4 regions of the Paenibacillus praedii genome follow, and region 2 is predicted to be linked to each of the others. Evidence: riboswitches for the same ligand, from Rfam matches in the RefSeq annotation. Region 2 holds a riboswitch; each other region holds the start of a gene.
The links. Region 2 has a riboswitch for cyclic di-GMP ahead of ACO9K6_RS15685 (S-layer homology domain-containing protein). Riboswitches for the same ligand answer to the same signal wherever they lie in the genome.
Positions count from the first base shown of each region.

Region 1: linked by a shared signal. The riboswitch ahead of ACO9K6_RS12690 (EAL domain-containing protein) and the one ahead of ACO9K6_RS15685 (S-layer homology domain-containing protein) in region 2 are both predicted to bind cyclic di-GMP.
Region 3: linked by a shared signal. The riboswitch ahead of ACO9K6_RS09405 (anti-repressor SinI family protein) and the one ahead of ACO9K6_RS15685 (S-layer homology domain-containing protein) in region 2 are both predicted to bind cyclic di-GMP.
Region 4: linked by a shared signal. The riboswitch ahead of ACO9K6_RS05605 (DUF342 domain-containing protein) and the one ahead of ACO9K6_RS15685 (S-layer homology domain-containing protein) in region 2 are both predicted to bind cyclic di-GMP.

Region 1 is NZ_JBMWAM010000012.1:1,936-6,122, reverse strand. It holds gene ACO9K6_RS12690 (EAL domain-containing protein) at 1-1,579, opposite strand, end outside; cyclic di-GMP riboswitch class I at 1,675-1,759, opposite strand; gene ACO9K6_RS12685 (Gfo/Idh/MocA family protein) at 2,021-3,013, opposite strand; gene ACO9K6_RS12680 (GntR family transcriptional regulator) at 3,206-3,601, shown strand; gene ACO9K6_RS12675 (DUF5808 domain-containing protein) at 3,617-4,187, shown strand, end outside.
Region 2 is NZ_JBMWAM010000017.1:78,624-82,810, reverse strand. It holds gene ACO9K6_RS15685 (S-layer homology domain-containing protein) at 1-1,640, opposite strand, end outside; cyclic di-GMP riboswitch class I at 1,994-2,077, opposite strand; gene ACO9K6_RS15680 (aldo/keto reductase) at 2,229-3,128, opposite strand; gene rpoN (RNA polymerase factor sigma-54) at 3,153-4,187, opposite strand, start outside.
Region 3 is NZ_JBMWAM010000007.1:203,994-208,180, reverse strand. It holds gene ACO9K6_RS09430 (hypothetical protein) at 1-264, shown strand, start outside; gene ACO9K6_RS09425 (phytanoyl-CoA dioxygenase family protein) at 312-668, opposite strand; gene ACO9K6_RS09420 (helix-turn-helix domain-containing protein) at 876-1,052, shown strand; gene ACO9K6_RS09415 (metallophosphoesterase) at 1,040-1,801, opposite strand; gene ACO9K6_RS09410 (helix-turn-helix domain-containing protein) at 2,105-2,434, shown strand; gene ACO9K6_RS09405 (anti-repressor SinI family protein) at 2,447-2,608, opposite strand; cyclic di-GMP riboswitch class II at 2,623-2,704, opposite strand; gene ACO9K6_RS09400 (hypothetical protein) at 2,850-3,017, opposite strand; gene galE (UDP-glucose 4-epimerase GalE) at 3,014-4,069, opposite strand; gene ACO9K6_RS09390 (glycosyltransferase family 1 protein) at 4,126-4,187, opposite strand, start outside.
Region 4 is NZ_JBMWAM010000004.1:63,107-67,293, reverse strand. It holds gene ACO9K6_RS05610 (CcdC family protein) at 72-551, opposite strand; gene ACO9K6_RS05605 (DUF342 domain-containing protein) at 697-2,556, opposite strand; cyclic di-GMP riboswitch class I at 2,572-2,657, opposite strand; gene ACO9K6_RS05600 (winged helix-turn-helix transcriptional regulator) at 2,838-3,674, opposite strand; gene ACO9K6_RS05595 (Fur family transcriptional regulator) at 3,656-4,045, opposite strand.

The DNA of each region.
Region 1 (4,187 bases), on a different contig from region 2:
TTTTCATCAGGCTTTCAACAGATTGTCCATCCTCAGGCGACTGACTAATGCCGACACTGACGGTAAGATTAAGCTCGAATCCCTCTACAAGGAAGGGCTCCTTAATTAACTGAATGGCAGCATTGACAATAGCCGTCACTTCACTTTGCATATGAAAATCAGTTATGACGATGGCGAACTCATCTCCACCGAGACGGTAAGCTATTTTACCGTTACTCGAAAAGCCTTTCAACCTATCGGCTATTCGCTTCAGCAATGTATCTCCTATCGGATGTCCTAATGTATCATTGATATATTTAAACCGATCCAGATCAAGCAATAGAACAGCTAGCTTTTGATTGTAAACTTCACAGATTTTAAGCTGCTTCTCGAGCTCCTCCTCGAACATCCTCCGATTAGGAAGCTGCGTCAAATAATCGTGATAAGCGAGATAATGGTTCTGCTCCTCCGTCTTGCTCCGATCGGTAATATCCAATACGGTTCCGATGATAGCTCTCTCACCCAGGTGAGTTATGCACTTATAATGAACCTCGCAAATGATAATACTTCCATTCCGCCTTATTACCCGATGACACAGATCCGTTAATGACTCACCTACCCCTAGCTCCGATATCTGGCCAGCTATCGATTTCCGGTCATTGCTATGAATCATTTCAATAACCGATAAACCTATTAATGTGTCATAACCCATCATAATGTCCAACTGCTTATTCGTATAAACAAACCGATCCTTCTGCGCGATAAAAATGCCTACGAGCGATTGCTCTACGATGCTTCGATATTTCATTTCCGCTTCTCTAAGAGAACGCTCTACCAGCTTCTGTTGCGTAATGTCCTTAGCAATGCCGTAAATTCCGATTAATTCATCGTTGATTATCATCGGAATATTCGTCACATTTACCTCTATAATCTCGCCATCCTTGGTGACGCCGGTCGTGTCATAGTTTAGCGGAGCGCGTGTCCTCACGGATTCCTCAAATTGATGAATGGTCATCTCGAGGCTTTCTTCAGCAACAAAATGATGAAAGCTGCCGCCTATAATTTCCTCTTTGCTATAGCCGAACATTTTCTCAAGAGCAGAATTGCACGACAAAAAACGACCATCCAAGTCAAACGAAAAGACAGCGTTTGGATTATTTTCGAATAATGATTTATAGTTTTGCTCTTCTACAGTTAAACGATGCTGCAATCTCTTGCCTTCGGTTACATCCTGTATCGTTCCGATTGTGATTGTTACTTCATCATTAGCATCCTTGACGTGGCTGATGTGAGACAACACGTCTCGCATCTCTCCATTTGGACGGACAATCCGAAACTCGCTATCGAGAGTTTCTTTCGTTTCAAGGGATAACTTGAAATTTTGGAGTACGCGATCGCGGTCTTCAGTATATATCAGACCGAAGAAAGCCTCCTCACTCACGGGGAAGTCATTGTCAATTCCACAAATAACAAACATTTGATGGGACCATGAAGCCTTCTGCCGCACATGATCAAATTCCCAATAACCCAAATTGGCTATTTTCTGAACAACCTCAAACCGGTTGTCGCTGCCCGTTTGACGCATAATATTTTGTTCCACTTTTCGAGTTCCCTTCCTATGTATAAAATATGCGTCAACCTGATGTTTGGAGGAAGAGTTAATCCAGCAATAACTGCAATAATCGTTATTCATCCTTCGATAACCCGGTCACCTTAAGAAATACCTATTAGGCCTGTTGGCTTTGCGTCGTTGCTTTCGACAATTTTGCTCTTAACAAGGACTTTAATCTTAATTAATTATTCCATAAAATCTTCAAGTATTCCATAACCAAATTTCAAGTAATTAGGTATAAATTTTTAACCAAAAAACAAGCTGTCCCATAAAGCTCGTGATACATAAATTCCACTCCCTCTCCACTTAATTTGTAAAAAAAAAGACCACCGACGTTATCGTCCATGGTCAGGCATTAAGGTGAGATAGCGATACAACTGACTCCGGAAAATGGGGGCGATGAAAAAATCCATTCCATCGGTCGAATGATTACAATACAACAGAATCTGCTGGATACACCAGTCCGATCTGTCTTCTTGCCTCGTCCATAATTTCCATCGTGGCTATCGAATTTTGAAAGGTATTTACCGAAGACTCCGTTTTACCAGCCTGAATTAGCTCAATAAACTCCTTAGCCTCGTAGTACATCAATTTACTGCCCATAGGCTGTGAAATATCTTCAATCGTTCCGTTCCGATATTGAATTTCGACCTTTCCAGCTTCACTGATCTTGTCAATAACCATACTGCCATTTTCCCCTTGGATCTCTGAAGGAATCAAGGAGTGTGTAATCTTCGAATACATAATGACTGCATCCATACTCTTATATTGCAGCACGATGCTTCCCTCCCCATCGACGCCGGATTCGAGTATGACACCGGTTGCTTTGATAACGTCCGGCTTGCCGAACAGCGCCACCAGCGGGTAGATACAATAAACGCCCAGATCCATCAAGGCCCCATTCGAAAAAGCCGGATTAAACGCATTGAGCACCGTACCGGACTTGTATGCGTCATATCTCGAGGAGTACTGGCAATAGCTCGCAAAATATCGACGCACCGTACCTAGCTTTTGCACATTTTGTTCAATGGCTTTAAAGCTGGGAAGCAGCGTTGATTTGAGTGCCTCCATCAACAATACGCCGTTCGCTTGTGCGGCAGCGATCATTTGACGCATCTCGTTCACATTCGAAGCCATCGGCTTCTCGCACAGCACGTGAATGCCTTTATTCATGCAGGCAATCGCATGATCCTTATGGAAGGAGTTCGGGCTTGCAATATATACAGCATCGATCTCACCGCTTGCAGCCATCTCCTCTACATCTGTAAAAATATGAGCGATACCGTGCTTGGAGGCAAATGCGCTTGCTGTCTCCTCTTTACGTGAATAAACCGCCTTTAAAGCGAAGCCCTCCACCTCGCGTGCCGCATCAATAAATGCTTCCGTAATCCAGTTCGTTCCGATCACACCAAATCGTATCATATTAGCTGCTCCTTGAAGTTATTTATAGGATTGTTCTTCTATTTTTCTCATACAATGTGCTTGAGCACCCTCGTTTATTATAGCTTTAGATGACATAGTCTGTCCAAATTTTCCAGCTGGATTTTTGACATCCTATTTTATTTGTATTATTATCTGCAATACAAACAATACTTTATTGCAAGAGGTGATCCGATGATTATTACATTAGACTATAATAGCGAAATTCCAATCTACGTTCAGCTTCGAAACCAAATCGTCATCGGAATTGGCGTAGGCGGATTGGTCCACGGGGAGAAACTACCGACGGTAAGACAGCTGGCAGATGATTTGGACGTGAATGCCATGACCGTCAACAAGGCCTATACCATTTTGAAAAACGAAGGCTTCATCTCCATCGATCGCAGACACGGCGCCAAGGTGGCGACGGAATGCATCAGAAATTCTGATTTCAATGCGAAGCTGGAACGCGATTTAACGCTAGTTATTTCAGAGGCTTGTCTTAAAGGAGTCGGACGCGAGGAATTCATGTTTATTTGCTCCAGCATTTTTGCAGCAGCTGCCGTTAAAAACCACCCCTTACCTGAATAGGAGGAATTACTTTTAATGAACAATCTGATGCTAATTATACCAACCGTAATTGCTTACATTATCATTCTTGTCCTTTATCTGAATCAAGCAAGGACGGGCAGCTCCATTTTGTTTGGCGTTACGCTCCCATCGCACGCCTTGGAGGATGCTTCCATTAAACAGCTGAAGTCTGATTACAAGCGCGCTTATACACGATTCGGTATTATTGCCTTTGTTAGCATCACACCTCTATTTTTGCTCGCGGACTACTTCTCTATGGCCTTTATCTATACGTTTATATGGTTTGCAGCATTTCTCTACACCGCCAAGCTTCCGTTCAACAAATTTCATCGCCTGACCACCGCCCTCAAAAGAGAAAAGGACTGGTTTGTCGGAGAAAAGCGCATCGTCCGTATTGATACTAAGATCAACCTGTTGAAAAAAGCCGGGGTCATCTCTCCACACTGGTTTTTAATTCCTGCTTTAATTTCTATGAGCCTGATTATCGCTTCTATTTCCAATGCCAACCTGCTGTTAAAAATGACCGGAGTCGCTTCACTCATCATGACGATCGTTCTATTCGGCATTTATGGAGCTTTTCGCAATA
Region 2 (4,187 bases):
TCAATCTTCACTTCTTTTCCGTTTGAAAATTCGATTTCGAGCCTCAAGTCTTTAATCGCACTTTCCTCAATTTCAAAATAAGCCAGCGCTTGCTCAACAATTTCATCCTTGCTCATGTCATCCGTTATGGATACTTGCTCGAAAAATGCTGCAATAGCCCGTAACGCATTGGCTCCGGATAGCTTTTGGCTATCGAGCTCCATTTTCGCTTCGGACTTTCCATCATCATATTTGTACTCAGCCTTAAGCTTTTGGCCGCTCCATAGCTCAGCTTTCAGCTTAAATTCATCGATTCCATAAAGGTTTTCTTCTTCGGCTGACTCTTCATCATTTTCCACTTCGAATTCTATTTTCTTTCCATTCGAAAACCTTATTTCGATCTCGAATTCTTTAAATCCGTTATCAGCTACTTCAAGCGCTGTAAAAATTTGCGACTGTATATCGTCTCTGGACATTTCTGGCGTCAGCATGACAGCCGCAAAGAAGGCTTCCAGCTGCTGAATCGCTTCCGGCCCTTTCAATTTCTCTTTATCGCCATCGACCTTTATTTCAACCTCGGCTTTTGGCTTGCCGTTTTTATTTTCATATTCCAATTTCAAGCCGTTATCCTCATCTATCTCAAGCTCTAATTCAAATTCACGAATGCCCGCAGTCGTTTCATTGACAAGCTCTTTATCGATAAAGCTGGCTTTCAGAACGGCGCCATTCTCTACTGTCAGCGATACAGCATCGCCAATGATGAGCCCGGACGCTGGAATAAACCGATCATAAAACGGAACCGGCAATTCAGCTGAAATCGAATAGACAAGCGCATCTCCATTAAAACTTTCAATTGCAATAGAGCCGTAAGTGCTTGAACCCGCTGCAGCATCCGCAGGTTGATTGCCGCCGAATTGAAGCGCTGTAATTTTTCCAGCTACTGTGATCGCTCCGGATTGCTCCAGCAGATTGTCGTTTGTTCTGACCAGCAGCGTGGCCAGTTCTGCGCGGGTTACGTTCCGGTTCGGCTTAAAGGTTTCATCCGGGTAGCCGGCAATTACACCTTGCTCCACAGCCATATTCACATAGCCAATCGCGCCGGCTGGAATATCCTTCACGTCCTTGAAATCAGGCACGACGGTCATTTGAGCAAGCGCTTCCTTCTCAAGGCCGAGCGCTTTCACCAATAGAGCGGACACCCATATGCGGCTCGCCGGTTTACTTGGATCAAGCTTGGACTCCGACGTAGAGAACAGCCCTTGCTCTAGAGCAACAATGACGTAGCCTTTCGCCCATTTATATTGCTGATCAATCATCGACGCATCGGCAAAATGAAGCCTCTCATTGGCGGGTTTCGCTTTCGCTTCCTCCTCCAAGCCCATTAGCCGGACAGCCGTCACGACAGCTTCAACGCGGCTGACGAACTGATTAGGACGGAAGCTTCCGTCTTCATAGCCTGACAAAATATTTTGGGATTTCATAAGTCCAATGGATTCCATAGCCCAGCCTGCTTCAGCAGCGTCATTAAATTCCAGCTTTAGCTCCTCACGCTGCTCTTCGGATACCTGCTCATCAGGCTCTGCCGCAAAGCCCTGTCCTGCAAAGGAAAGCAGCAGCATGGCGACGATCAATAAACTACTCCATAGACGAAGCTTTTTCAAATGTAGACATCTCCTCATTTTCATATTAAATGAACTAGTTTCTTGTAATGATGCCCTCTTTAATAAACTGTTGAATGGTGTTGACCGGGATACCCGTCATTCTATGTACCTCTATTAGAGATGGCTTTGAATGCGTCCTCAAGTAAGTTTTCACTCGCTCAATATCGTCTCTTTGCCCTTCCATGCATCCCTCGCAAAAAAATGACTGTCTATTCAGCATGACTTGCCCGCATTTCGTGCAGTTTGATAGACCCAACTGTGTGCGCTTCCTTTCTTGTGAGATTTCGAAAAGGCCTAACACAAAAAAACTTATCCCGGCTGCAGATGGATAAGCTCGCATGAATACAGCTTATTCCGGCAACTGGCTGGCATAGTTTAACACTTTAGCCCCTGTAGCTTTGCGTCATTACCTTTCGATAACTTTGCCTTTTTCAAATTTTTGAAAAAATAATTCTACTTCATTATATCAATATACTATTATTATACAAGTTTCGATATATTTCGACATAATTCTTCCATATCCTTCACTTTAGTTACAGCATAAAAAAGCCGGCCTGAGCAGGTCGGCTCTACTACAATTTCAGTGCATTATATCATATCAAGAGGCACTTTTCTGGACGGTTTAGGATATACCTCATCAAGTCTGCGCAAATCCTCTTCCGATAGCTCGATTAAGGCTGTGGCTGCATTTTGAAGAACATGCTCTTCCGTCGATGCTTTCGGTATTGCGATTACATTCTCGTGACGAATTGTCCAAGCAAGCATAAGCTGAAGCGGTGTAACTCCATGGCTGTCCGCAATGTCTATCACCGCTTCGTTATGAGTCAGTCCTTGTCTTAAGGACCCTGCCTGCGCCATCGGACTGTACGCCATAACGGGGATATGCCGCTCGCTCAGCCAAGGGAGCAAATCATATTCAATCCCTCTGGAGCCAAGATGATACAGCACTTGGTTCACTGCGCAGTGAGTGCCGGCCGCTAAGGAAGTCAGCTCCTTCATGTCGGGTTTATCGAAGTTCGAAACGCCCCAGCGCTTGATTTTTCCTGACGCCACTAACCGTTCCATCCCTTCTATCGTTTCGCTTAACGGCACGCTTCCTCTCCAGTGAAGCAGATAAAGATCCAGATAATCGGTCCGCAGTCTCTTTAGGCTTGCATCGCAGCTTCTAACGATCCGCTCTAGTCCCGCATTATGGGGGTACACCTTAGAAACGAGAAACACATCATCCCTAATTCCTTGAATCGCCTCGCCAACTCTATCCTCGGACCGGCCTTCGCCATACATTTCCGCAGTATCGATCAAGGACATCCCCAGTTCCACGCCCAGCCTAAGCGTGCGAATTTCATCCGCTTTCTTGGCCGGGTCATCCCCTATATACCAAGTACCTTGACCGAGCCTAGGCAGCTCCATGCCATCCGGCAGCTTAACTTTGCGTTCTGACAGCGTCTTTTGGATTCGGCTCTTGATTTCATTGTTCATTTCAGGCATTTTTTCAAGCTCCTTATTTTATTATTATTGTTTTTTCCTCCTTATGGAGGACGGCAGGTTCATTTGTTCTCTGTACTTAGTCACCGTTCTGCGTGAGATCAGCAAGCCCTCGCTTTGCAGCAGCGATGCGATTTGCTGATCGGATAATGGCGAGGCTTCCTTCTCTGCTGAGATATATTCACGAATTCGATCCTTCATATAAATCGATGAAATCATTGACCCATCAGCATGTTTTATAGAAGAGGAGAAGAAATGCTTAAGCTCGAACAGTCCCCACGGCGTTCGAATATACTTATGGCTTATGGTACGGCTTACCGTTGATTCATGCACGTGCAGCACCTCGGCGATTTGCTTCATGGTCATTGGACGTATATGAACGGAGCCTTTCTCACAAAACTCCGGCTGCAGCTCGAAAATAACGCCGGACACCTTCAGCAGTGTCGCCTTTCTTCGCTCGATACTGTCGATTAACCCTTTTGCCGCATGCCAGTTTTTTTTCAAATAGCGCTGGATATCCTTCGAAGCATCCTGCTTCATTATGCTCAAATAAGAACTGCTTAATGTGATCTCTGGAAGAAAACTATTTATAAGGAATACTTTGCATTTCCCTTCCATATGCACAAGCTGAAGATCAGGCATAATATATTGCGGCTTCTCCCTGCCGTATAAAGCTCCTGGCTTCGGATTGAGCGACTTTATCTTCTCAATGGCGGCATTAATTTCCGCAGCCTCTGTTTCGTATTTCTCCGCCAGCAATCGCAGCTTACCTTCCGCGATTTGGAGCAAATCATGCTGGACAAGGTTAATAACTAAGGGATCGGAATCCTGTTGATGCCGCAATTGAAGGATCAGGCATTCTGCTAATGTTGAAGCCCCCACACCGTACGGCTCTAAGCCTTGTATGACGCCGACTGCCTCGCTTGCCTGCTTTATCGAAGCGCCTGTTAAAGCGGAAATCTCATCTTTGTCATATAAAAGATAGCCCTTTTCGTCCAGATTGCCGATGATCCATTTGCACAAGGCCAGAACCGTACGGTCAAGCTTCATGTAAGTAAGCTG
Region 3 (4,187 bases), on a different contig from region 2:
GGAGAGGATCGAAAGCCTTATACAGATGTTTCAACTGTGGAATCGCAGCGCAATGACCTCATCCCGGAAGAGTTTCCGGAGGGGCCTTACGGCTCCGATCTGCGGACGGAATCACTGGGAAAAAGCAAGCCGTGGAGAATCGATCAGCGGCCATCCAATCGCTTCGACTATGAAAATCATCAACTGCATGCCGAAGGCTCACGGGACTATCCTGGAGATGACGACTACGAGGACAGCATTCCTGAGGTACAAGACGAGCCTTAAAACAGTGAAGCCCTTGGCAGCACGTCTGACGCGTGATGTGCCAAGGGCTATTTTTGTTCATTCATTCGTATCCTTATTTCACTTTGCCGCATTCGCGTCCACACATCGGGGCCTATGATGCCATTCAGGACTGCTATCAGATTGGGATGAGTAACTGCGCGAGTATATGCCGCGTCATAAAAATGCACGTCTTGAAACCCATTAAGAACAAGCTTTTTCAACTGCTCGGGCGGCAAAAAATCACCCAGCCAGGCATGGTTTTGATCCGCTTGCGCCTGGGCGGCCCGCTGTATGATTCGCTCCACTGCTGCTCTCATGGCATGCACCTCGTCAGAATTAAATACACCGCGAACGAGCAAATAACCATTCTCTTTGTAAAAATTCACGTCTGCATTGTTAATCATGCCCAATCTCCTTATCATATAATAAGAATGATTAATCGCGCGAAGCTATATATTCGCGACAATATAGAGGGACAGCTTAGCCTTGCCGAAGTAGAGCAATATATTAATATTTCCGAGCCGCACTTGTCTAGTTTATTCGCTCAAAGTATTCATGAATCTTTCTCGATGCTTGTCCGCCACGAACGGATTCGAGCAGCCGAGTAATGGCTGTCCCAAACCGTAGATCCTATCAAGGAAATCGCTGAGCGCTGCGGCTTATCATCCATCCATTACTTCACTCGGACATTTACCAAGGTGAAAGGAATTCCGCCTGCTGCATTCCGAGAAACAGCACACAAAAATCGCAGCAAGAATAATCCGCCGACTCGTCATCAAAGCTCATGAATCGTTAGCTCGCTTCTTACCATAAACCGGGCATTGACGCCTGCTTGGCCAATACCCTTGGAAATATAAAATGCACCGTACTCATTCGTATACAGGCCTTTGTATATTCCTCTCTCCGACAGAGGACCCTTTGACTTGAACAAAAAAAAGAAAGGCACGTTCAACTGCTTCCCATGCAGATGGCCGGCCATTAAATAATGATAAGGACGTTTGATCCGAAGGAGCACGTTTGGATCATGAGTGATGACAACGATCGGCTTCTCTTCGTCCACATACTTAAAAGCGGGACGAATTCTGCTATGCCCGGTGCAATCGTCATCAATACCTACCAGTTGGAAATCTGCAAGCTGAACAGATTCGTTACGAAGGACGCGGATATGATATACCTTAAAGATATCCAGCAAACGCTGCAGCCGAGGGAGCTCATAATCATGATTTCCCAGGACCGCATAGACGGGAATGCCGCAACCTGCAATTAGTTTGAAATACTGCGCTGCGCGCGGCAAAAAGCTTGCCTTATAGGTATAGTCTCCGGTCAGAAATATGTAATCCGGCTTGTAATCAATAATCACTTGCCTAATTTTTCGCGGGCTGATACGCAGCATATCAAAATGGAGATCGCTAATTTGCAATATACGCTTATTGAGGCCGATGGGATGATGTACACGTTCAATTTTCAGCCACATGGTAGGTAGAAAAAAGAACATGTAAATGAGAAAGATGAAGACGACTATAACAAGGAAACTCACAAACACACACCTTTCATCAATCTTTTTGCATTTACTCTATGATTCAGTATATTCAACAGAATAGCAATTCACAACCGAAGCGACTCTATTCAGACACCGTAAAAGGGCGTCCCTTTGGTCAGTTCAGACCTTTTGGAACACCCCTTTGTTGGTAACTATAGACTTGTCGAAAACATAAATCATACTAAAGTATTGTATGTCTTACCCTTATGATATGTATTCCATTTATATACTTTCATGAATTGAAGTTTTTGGTTATAATGAAAAGAATACTGCACATATGTGATATCGGAGGAACTCGTAATGATCGGAGAACGCATTCAGATGCTGCGCAAGAGAAAGGGGCTTTCGCTTACTGAACTATCCCAAAGGGCTGGTGTCGCGAAATCTTACCTTAGTTCCATTGAGAGAGGGCTCCAACAAAACCCGTCCATTCAATTCCTCGAAAAAATAGGAGAGGTATTAAATGTTGCTGTTGAAGATTTTCTAAATTACGATGAGTCTGATCGGACACCTGACCAGTTTGATCGCGAATGGGCTGAATTGGTTAGAGAAGCAATGGCCTCGGGCGTTAGCAAGGATCAATTCAAAGAATTTCTCGAATTCAACAAATGGAAAATAAAGCGCGATTAGCGCTTTTTAAATTTACACAGCTGTTTCCTGCATCTCATCGTTATCGCTTTCTTTAAGAATAAGAAGAACTTTACGTATATCTTCTTTGCTTAATCCTAATGTTCGCGCGCTCATGATTAATGCTACCCAGTCCATATCCAAATCTTGATTGTTCTCTGATCCCACCAGTACCATTATCCTAGTCCCCTTTCAAATTGGGACGGTTGCACCACTGACTCCATGCGTTTAAGGTGCCCAGATAATAAACGCATTTCAACGTCTCCCTATGCTCGTCACTGACTATCTCCTATGCATTATAACCTAGCGTATTTACGTAAGCTGTCGATTCGTGTCTTACATAAATGATTATTTATTATATTTTTTTGTCGATTTAATAAATTATTTTAAATTTAATTAGAATATGGGAAAAATTTTCTCAAGCGCTAGTATTTTCATTGTGATTTGTACAGCAATTCAATATCTGCCGTTTGATTTCTTCGATTAAGCTAACAACATCTATGTTTTCGACCGTTTCGCCTTTTTGACGAATGATGTTTGCAATCTCGTGCAGCATTTGTGCGGTAAGTTTGTCGGAAATGTTCATTTGACCCGAGCCTCGTATGTACCAGCCTCTGCTTCAGCCTCTTCTTCATATCCATTCGGATTATTCATTTGCCAACGCCAAGCATCTTCGCACATTTCTTCAATCCCTCTGAGAGCTACCCAATTGAGGTCAGTTCTCGCCTTAGAAGGATTGGCATAACAAATTCCCACATCTCCCGTCCTCCGCTCGGAAATCGTATAAGGAACGTTCATACCCGACGCCTGTTGAAAAGCAGAAACTATTTCCAATACAGTGTATCCCCTTCCAGTACCAAGGTTGTATGCTTCTACTCCCGTTGTCGAAAGTATTCTTTCAAGTGCGCTTAAATGTCCCATTGCCAGGTCAACGACATGGATATAGTCCCGCACCCCCGTCCCGTCCAGCGTAGAATAGTCATTGCCAAATATGCTGAGTTTCTCCAGCTTCCCCACTGCCACCTGTGTTATATAAGGCATCAGATTGTTCGGAATACCGTTAGGGTCCTCCCCGATCCGGCCGCTCTTGTGAGCGCCAACTGGGTTGAAATAACGCAGTAATGCAATACTCCAACGATTATCCGACAGATAAATGTCACGTAAAATTTCCTCAATCATAAGTTTCGTTCGACCATAGGGATTGGTGGCCTGCAATGAAAAATCCTCGGAAATCGGAACAGAATCCGGCATACCGTATACTGTTGCCGACGAACTGAATACCAAGTTCCGCAACCCGTATTTCTCCATCGTTTTGCACAGCAGGAATGTTCCACTAATATTATTGAAATAGTAATGCAGCGGCATTTTCGTAGACTGTCCAACTGATTTGAGTCCGGCAAAATGGATTACCGCATCGATCTGGTGCTCGGTAAATACCCTTTCTAGCCCTTCACGATCCAGAAGATCCACCTCATAAAACGCAAAGGCTCTTCCTGTAATTTCTTGAATCCGCTTCAGTGCATTCGGTTTACTGTTTGAAAAATTGTCGATAACAATCACCTCATAGCCTGCATTCAACAGCTCCACGCAGGTATGACTGCCTATATATCCGGCGCCGCCGGTTACGAGTATGGCCATTTAATTACCCTCCAGAAATAATTGGTTTTAATAAATGTAGTGTATACACTCTACGCCTAGGAAACTCCGTATAGATCCAGCCAATCATGTATACTATCCCTGATATCAAACCCCTGAC
Region 4 (4,187 bases), on a different contig from region 2:
AAGAAAGCGGTTCTTTTCATTCGTTTTACCCGTTATAAACTTCGAATTCCTATTCGTTTTCCCCTCACAGCCTACGACTCTACCTTTTGCAGCCTCATATAGTCGCTCACCATAGCAAGACGCCATGGAATAATCATGCCGAACGCAACCAGATAGAAGATTGCTCCCGTCTGCGGGATCGACATATATTGCTCCACGACGCTATGAAGCGATAGCCGCACCGCAAAAAGCGTGATCATAATGAACAGGAATGCTTTGGAGCGTCTCACATAAATCTCGGACTGCACCCGCTCCAATCTCGTAGTCACTATTAAAGGAAATGCGAAGATCAGCAATCCTGTACCGAATGCGGATAACCCCCACAACCACGGAATATGCGTGGCCGAGAAGGCGAACATGATAAATCCGGTAGCCATACCCAGCGGAGGGATGATGATTTTCCGCAGGGAGGTCGGTTGTTTTCCCGCCCGCAAGCGAAGGATCATAAGTGCAGTAAACGCTAGCAGCGATACGATGATCGAGCCGGCCTGGATCATTTCTGTAGACAGCATCACCTGTCCCTACCCCCATTTTCCTGGTGTAGATGCCCTTTTATTTCTCTTATCGTACTTCAAAACGATATGATGCGCAAATGGGGATTCACCTGGAAAAGCGGCTCACCAGCAGTCCGATAACTTAGCTCGATAAATACTCTGCTTAAGCCATTCGTTTTAAACTGTTGCGATCAAACGTCTGATCTTCAACCGGCTCAAATATATCCATACTGTACCGGTCCACGATGACTCGACCTTCAAACATTTTCTTAATAACGATTTTCTTGGTTGCCTTAAGAATGGTGGCAGCTCCCGTAATACCCCCTACATACATGGCAGATATGGTATCTCCCGCTTCAAGCTTGGAACCTCGACATACGGAGTTATCCAAAAAGAAAATGATATTCCCTGCTGAGTAAAGATCACATTGGATTACGCCTTCTCTTCGAATCAGAATATCCCCATTCGACTTTAATGTGGATTTTTGACCTTGGTTAATGTTGATCTGAACATGTGATTCCTGACTTAATGCGATTCTCATGAAGGCTTCCTTCAAAACACGCATAAAATCTTCCATTCTCGGAGCTGTCATCATCTCAACAATTTTAGTGGGCTGCAAAAATAAATCCAAATAGTATTTCAGTTGCTGCAATGCGTCTTTATTATAAGACTGTATACTTGAAATCACGCCAAGCAGTTCCTTCACAATACCCCATACTTGCTGGTATTTACTCTCCGTAATGAGCAGCAGCACCTGCCCATATCGTATCTGTATATTCTTCTTGCCTGTTTCATGGAGTAACATTTTTACGCTTTCCATCATTTTCTCGAGAATGTCCTTTAATTGTTTAGAACTGTTATAAAGCCTGTTGTATAACATCCCGAAATATCCAGAATACAAATTGCTTCCTATGACGTTTCCCTTTACCGCAATACTTCCCGTAGCGGTTAAGGTCGAATTAAAAACACTGCCAGCCACGTAAATATTCCCAAGCGATTCAATAATCATGTTATCCATAACATCACCGTAGACAATCACGTCACCGGAAAATACAATATTTCCGGTTTGTAAATCAACATTACCGGGTACTAAATAAGCAGTATTAATATCAAAGTATTTTATCTGATTCCCCGTAACTCGAGGTCTCCCCCCTTTCAGAGCGATGACAGTGGAATCTGCTGTAATTTCCACGTTATCCTTCCCTGCAATACGAATGTCATTGACCGGATCGGAGGGCAACACATTTCCATACACATCATACCCCGCCTGCCCTTCAACAGGCGGGGTTTTCTTCGCAATGACATCTCCTCTTTTGACGGAAGGAATGTTTACATAATTTTTATAATCAACTACACCTCTTACCTCGGTAAAAATATTCTCGATATTTTCTGAAAAGAACAGATCCAACTGGGCATCTTGGCCTTGAACAGGGAGTTTGCCTTCCGCAATTTTCACAGGTCGATATGAAGGCTGAAGGATCTCCATTTGCACAGCTGGCACATCAAGATTTATCCTAATATTTTTATTTTCAATTTCTGTAAGAACATCTTGCAGATTCACTGTTTCTAAAATGATTGATGTATCTTCCTCCGCTATAAGTGTTACTTCCAATGCCGGCGCCTTTTCCGCTAACGACCACGCATATCTCTTTGGTCGATGGATGGTTAAAAATGCATTAATCTTATTTTCGGATACCGACACTTGAAATAGGCACTGCTCTTCGACTTTCCAATCTATTACGCTTTCAGAAGTAACCTTTGCCTCTGTAAAGATCTCTTGTTCATCGACAAACAGCCTAACAGGAGGCTTTGCCTTGATGACCGGGAACTTCCCCCCGTTTAACGGATTCATAACAATAATTTTTCCATATTCAACCTTAATATATCCGTTCTCTACCTTATCATCTATGTTAAGATCAGTTGTTGAAGATGCCCTTATCCCTTCTCTTTCCTCTGCTCGAGAATCTTGGTCGAGTATCTTTAATAAATTCAATATTTCTTGCTCACTCATATGATCTGACATAGGAATCACCTCACCTTCGGTAACTTGGCGGCCATAGAATGTTCTTCCTTAGGTCCATAGCTTTGCGTCCCTACTTTTCAATAGGTTTGCCGTTTCGATTGAGCATTATATAGTTCAATTTAACTATATTATATTTGCAAATCGTAAACCTTACAACAGATTGTAGTAGAATCGACACTTTGACGGCTTATAATTTATGAAACTCATAATGGAACAATGACCATTTCATGAAAAACTGGCGCATGCTCACTAGGAGCATGCGCCAGTTTTTAGGTTTATTGTTAATGGTCGTGGCCATCCGCAATTCGGTAACCCACGCCGCGTACAGTTACAATGTACCGTGGTGAAACCGCGCTGTCCTTAAGCTTTTTGCGCAAGCTCTTAATATGGGCATCCACCAGATTGCTGCCTCCGAAGTACTGCAGCCCCCATACATTGTCTAGCAGCGATTCACGGGAGAGGACCGAGCCGTCCGACGAGATAAAATGAAGCAGCAGATCGTATTCCGTCTTTGTCAGTTCGATGCGGCAGCCGCCGCGATCAACCGTCATTTTTTTTAAATCGATGCGAATGTCCTTAAACACGCGGATATCCTCGGTGAGCATGTTCATTGCGACTGCAGGTCGATTCTGAAGCATGCGATTAATCAGCTGAACGGCCTCCTCCGGCTTCGCCGGCCATACAAGAAGCTCCGCTGCTCCAAGGGCAGCTGTCTCACGCTTATCAAAGGATTGTTGATCCAGCAGGACGAGAACCGGCACAGCGTGACGCTCGGCTGACTGCAGCAGCTCCTGTCCTGCTTGCAAAGTGTTTCCGTCTGATGTGTTAATAACGGGGATGGCATCATAAACGAGAAGCTCCGGCTGCAGGCTTTGCAGCATGTTCTTGTTGAAATCATGCAAGGAAAACACGTCGAAGCATTCCGCAGAAAGCGCTATGAGCAGGCTCTTCACGCGCTCGGGCAGCGGGCTAATAATCATTATCCGCTGCGTTAGCGAACAGAGCGTCCCGCTTTGAACCTCTTTATCTCCGGAATAGCTTGCTGGATCAAGACTGTCGAATACGGCGCTCACACTTATATTTATCTCATCTGTCAGCATTATTTTGTCATCGCGCATTGCTCACAAACCCCCTCTAAAACGACCTGTGCATGCTCGATCGTATATTTCGTTTCCAGAGCCACCTTCTTCAGCCATTCCTCCGGCAAATCAGCGAGCACCTCATCTACTCTTCCACACTTTGTGCATACGATATGCTGGTGCTCGTCCGTTCGGGCATCATAACGGCTTACCGTTTCACCCAGCTTCAGCTCGCGAATTAATCCGACATCTGTTAAATAACGCAAAGAATTGTATACCGTTCCATATGCGAAGTTAAAGCCCTTGCCGCGCAGTCTCTCAATGACATCGGCTGCCGTTGGATGGTCTTGCGCATGCTGTACCACTTCAAAAATCGCTTTACGCTGCACCGTCAAATTGATTTTGTTCATCATGCCAACCCGCCTTCATTTTAATGATTTAGACTAAGTATAAATATATATTCATATTTGGTCAACCTTTAAAATAGCATCCTCAGCTGCCGTTATAGATAGTCGCAGGAAAAAAGCCTGACAGCTTCTTGCAGCTGTCAGG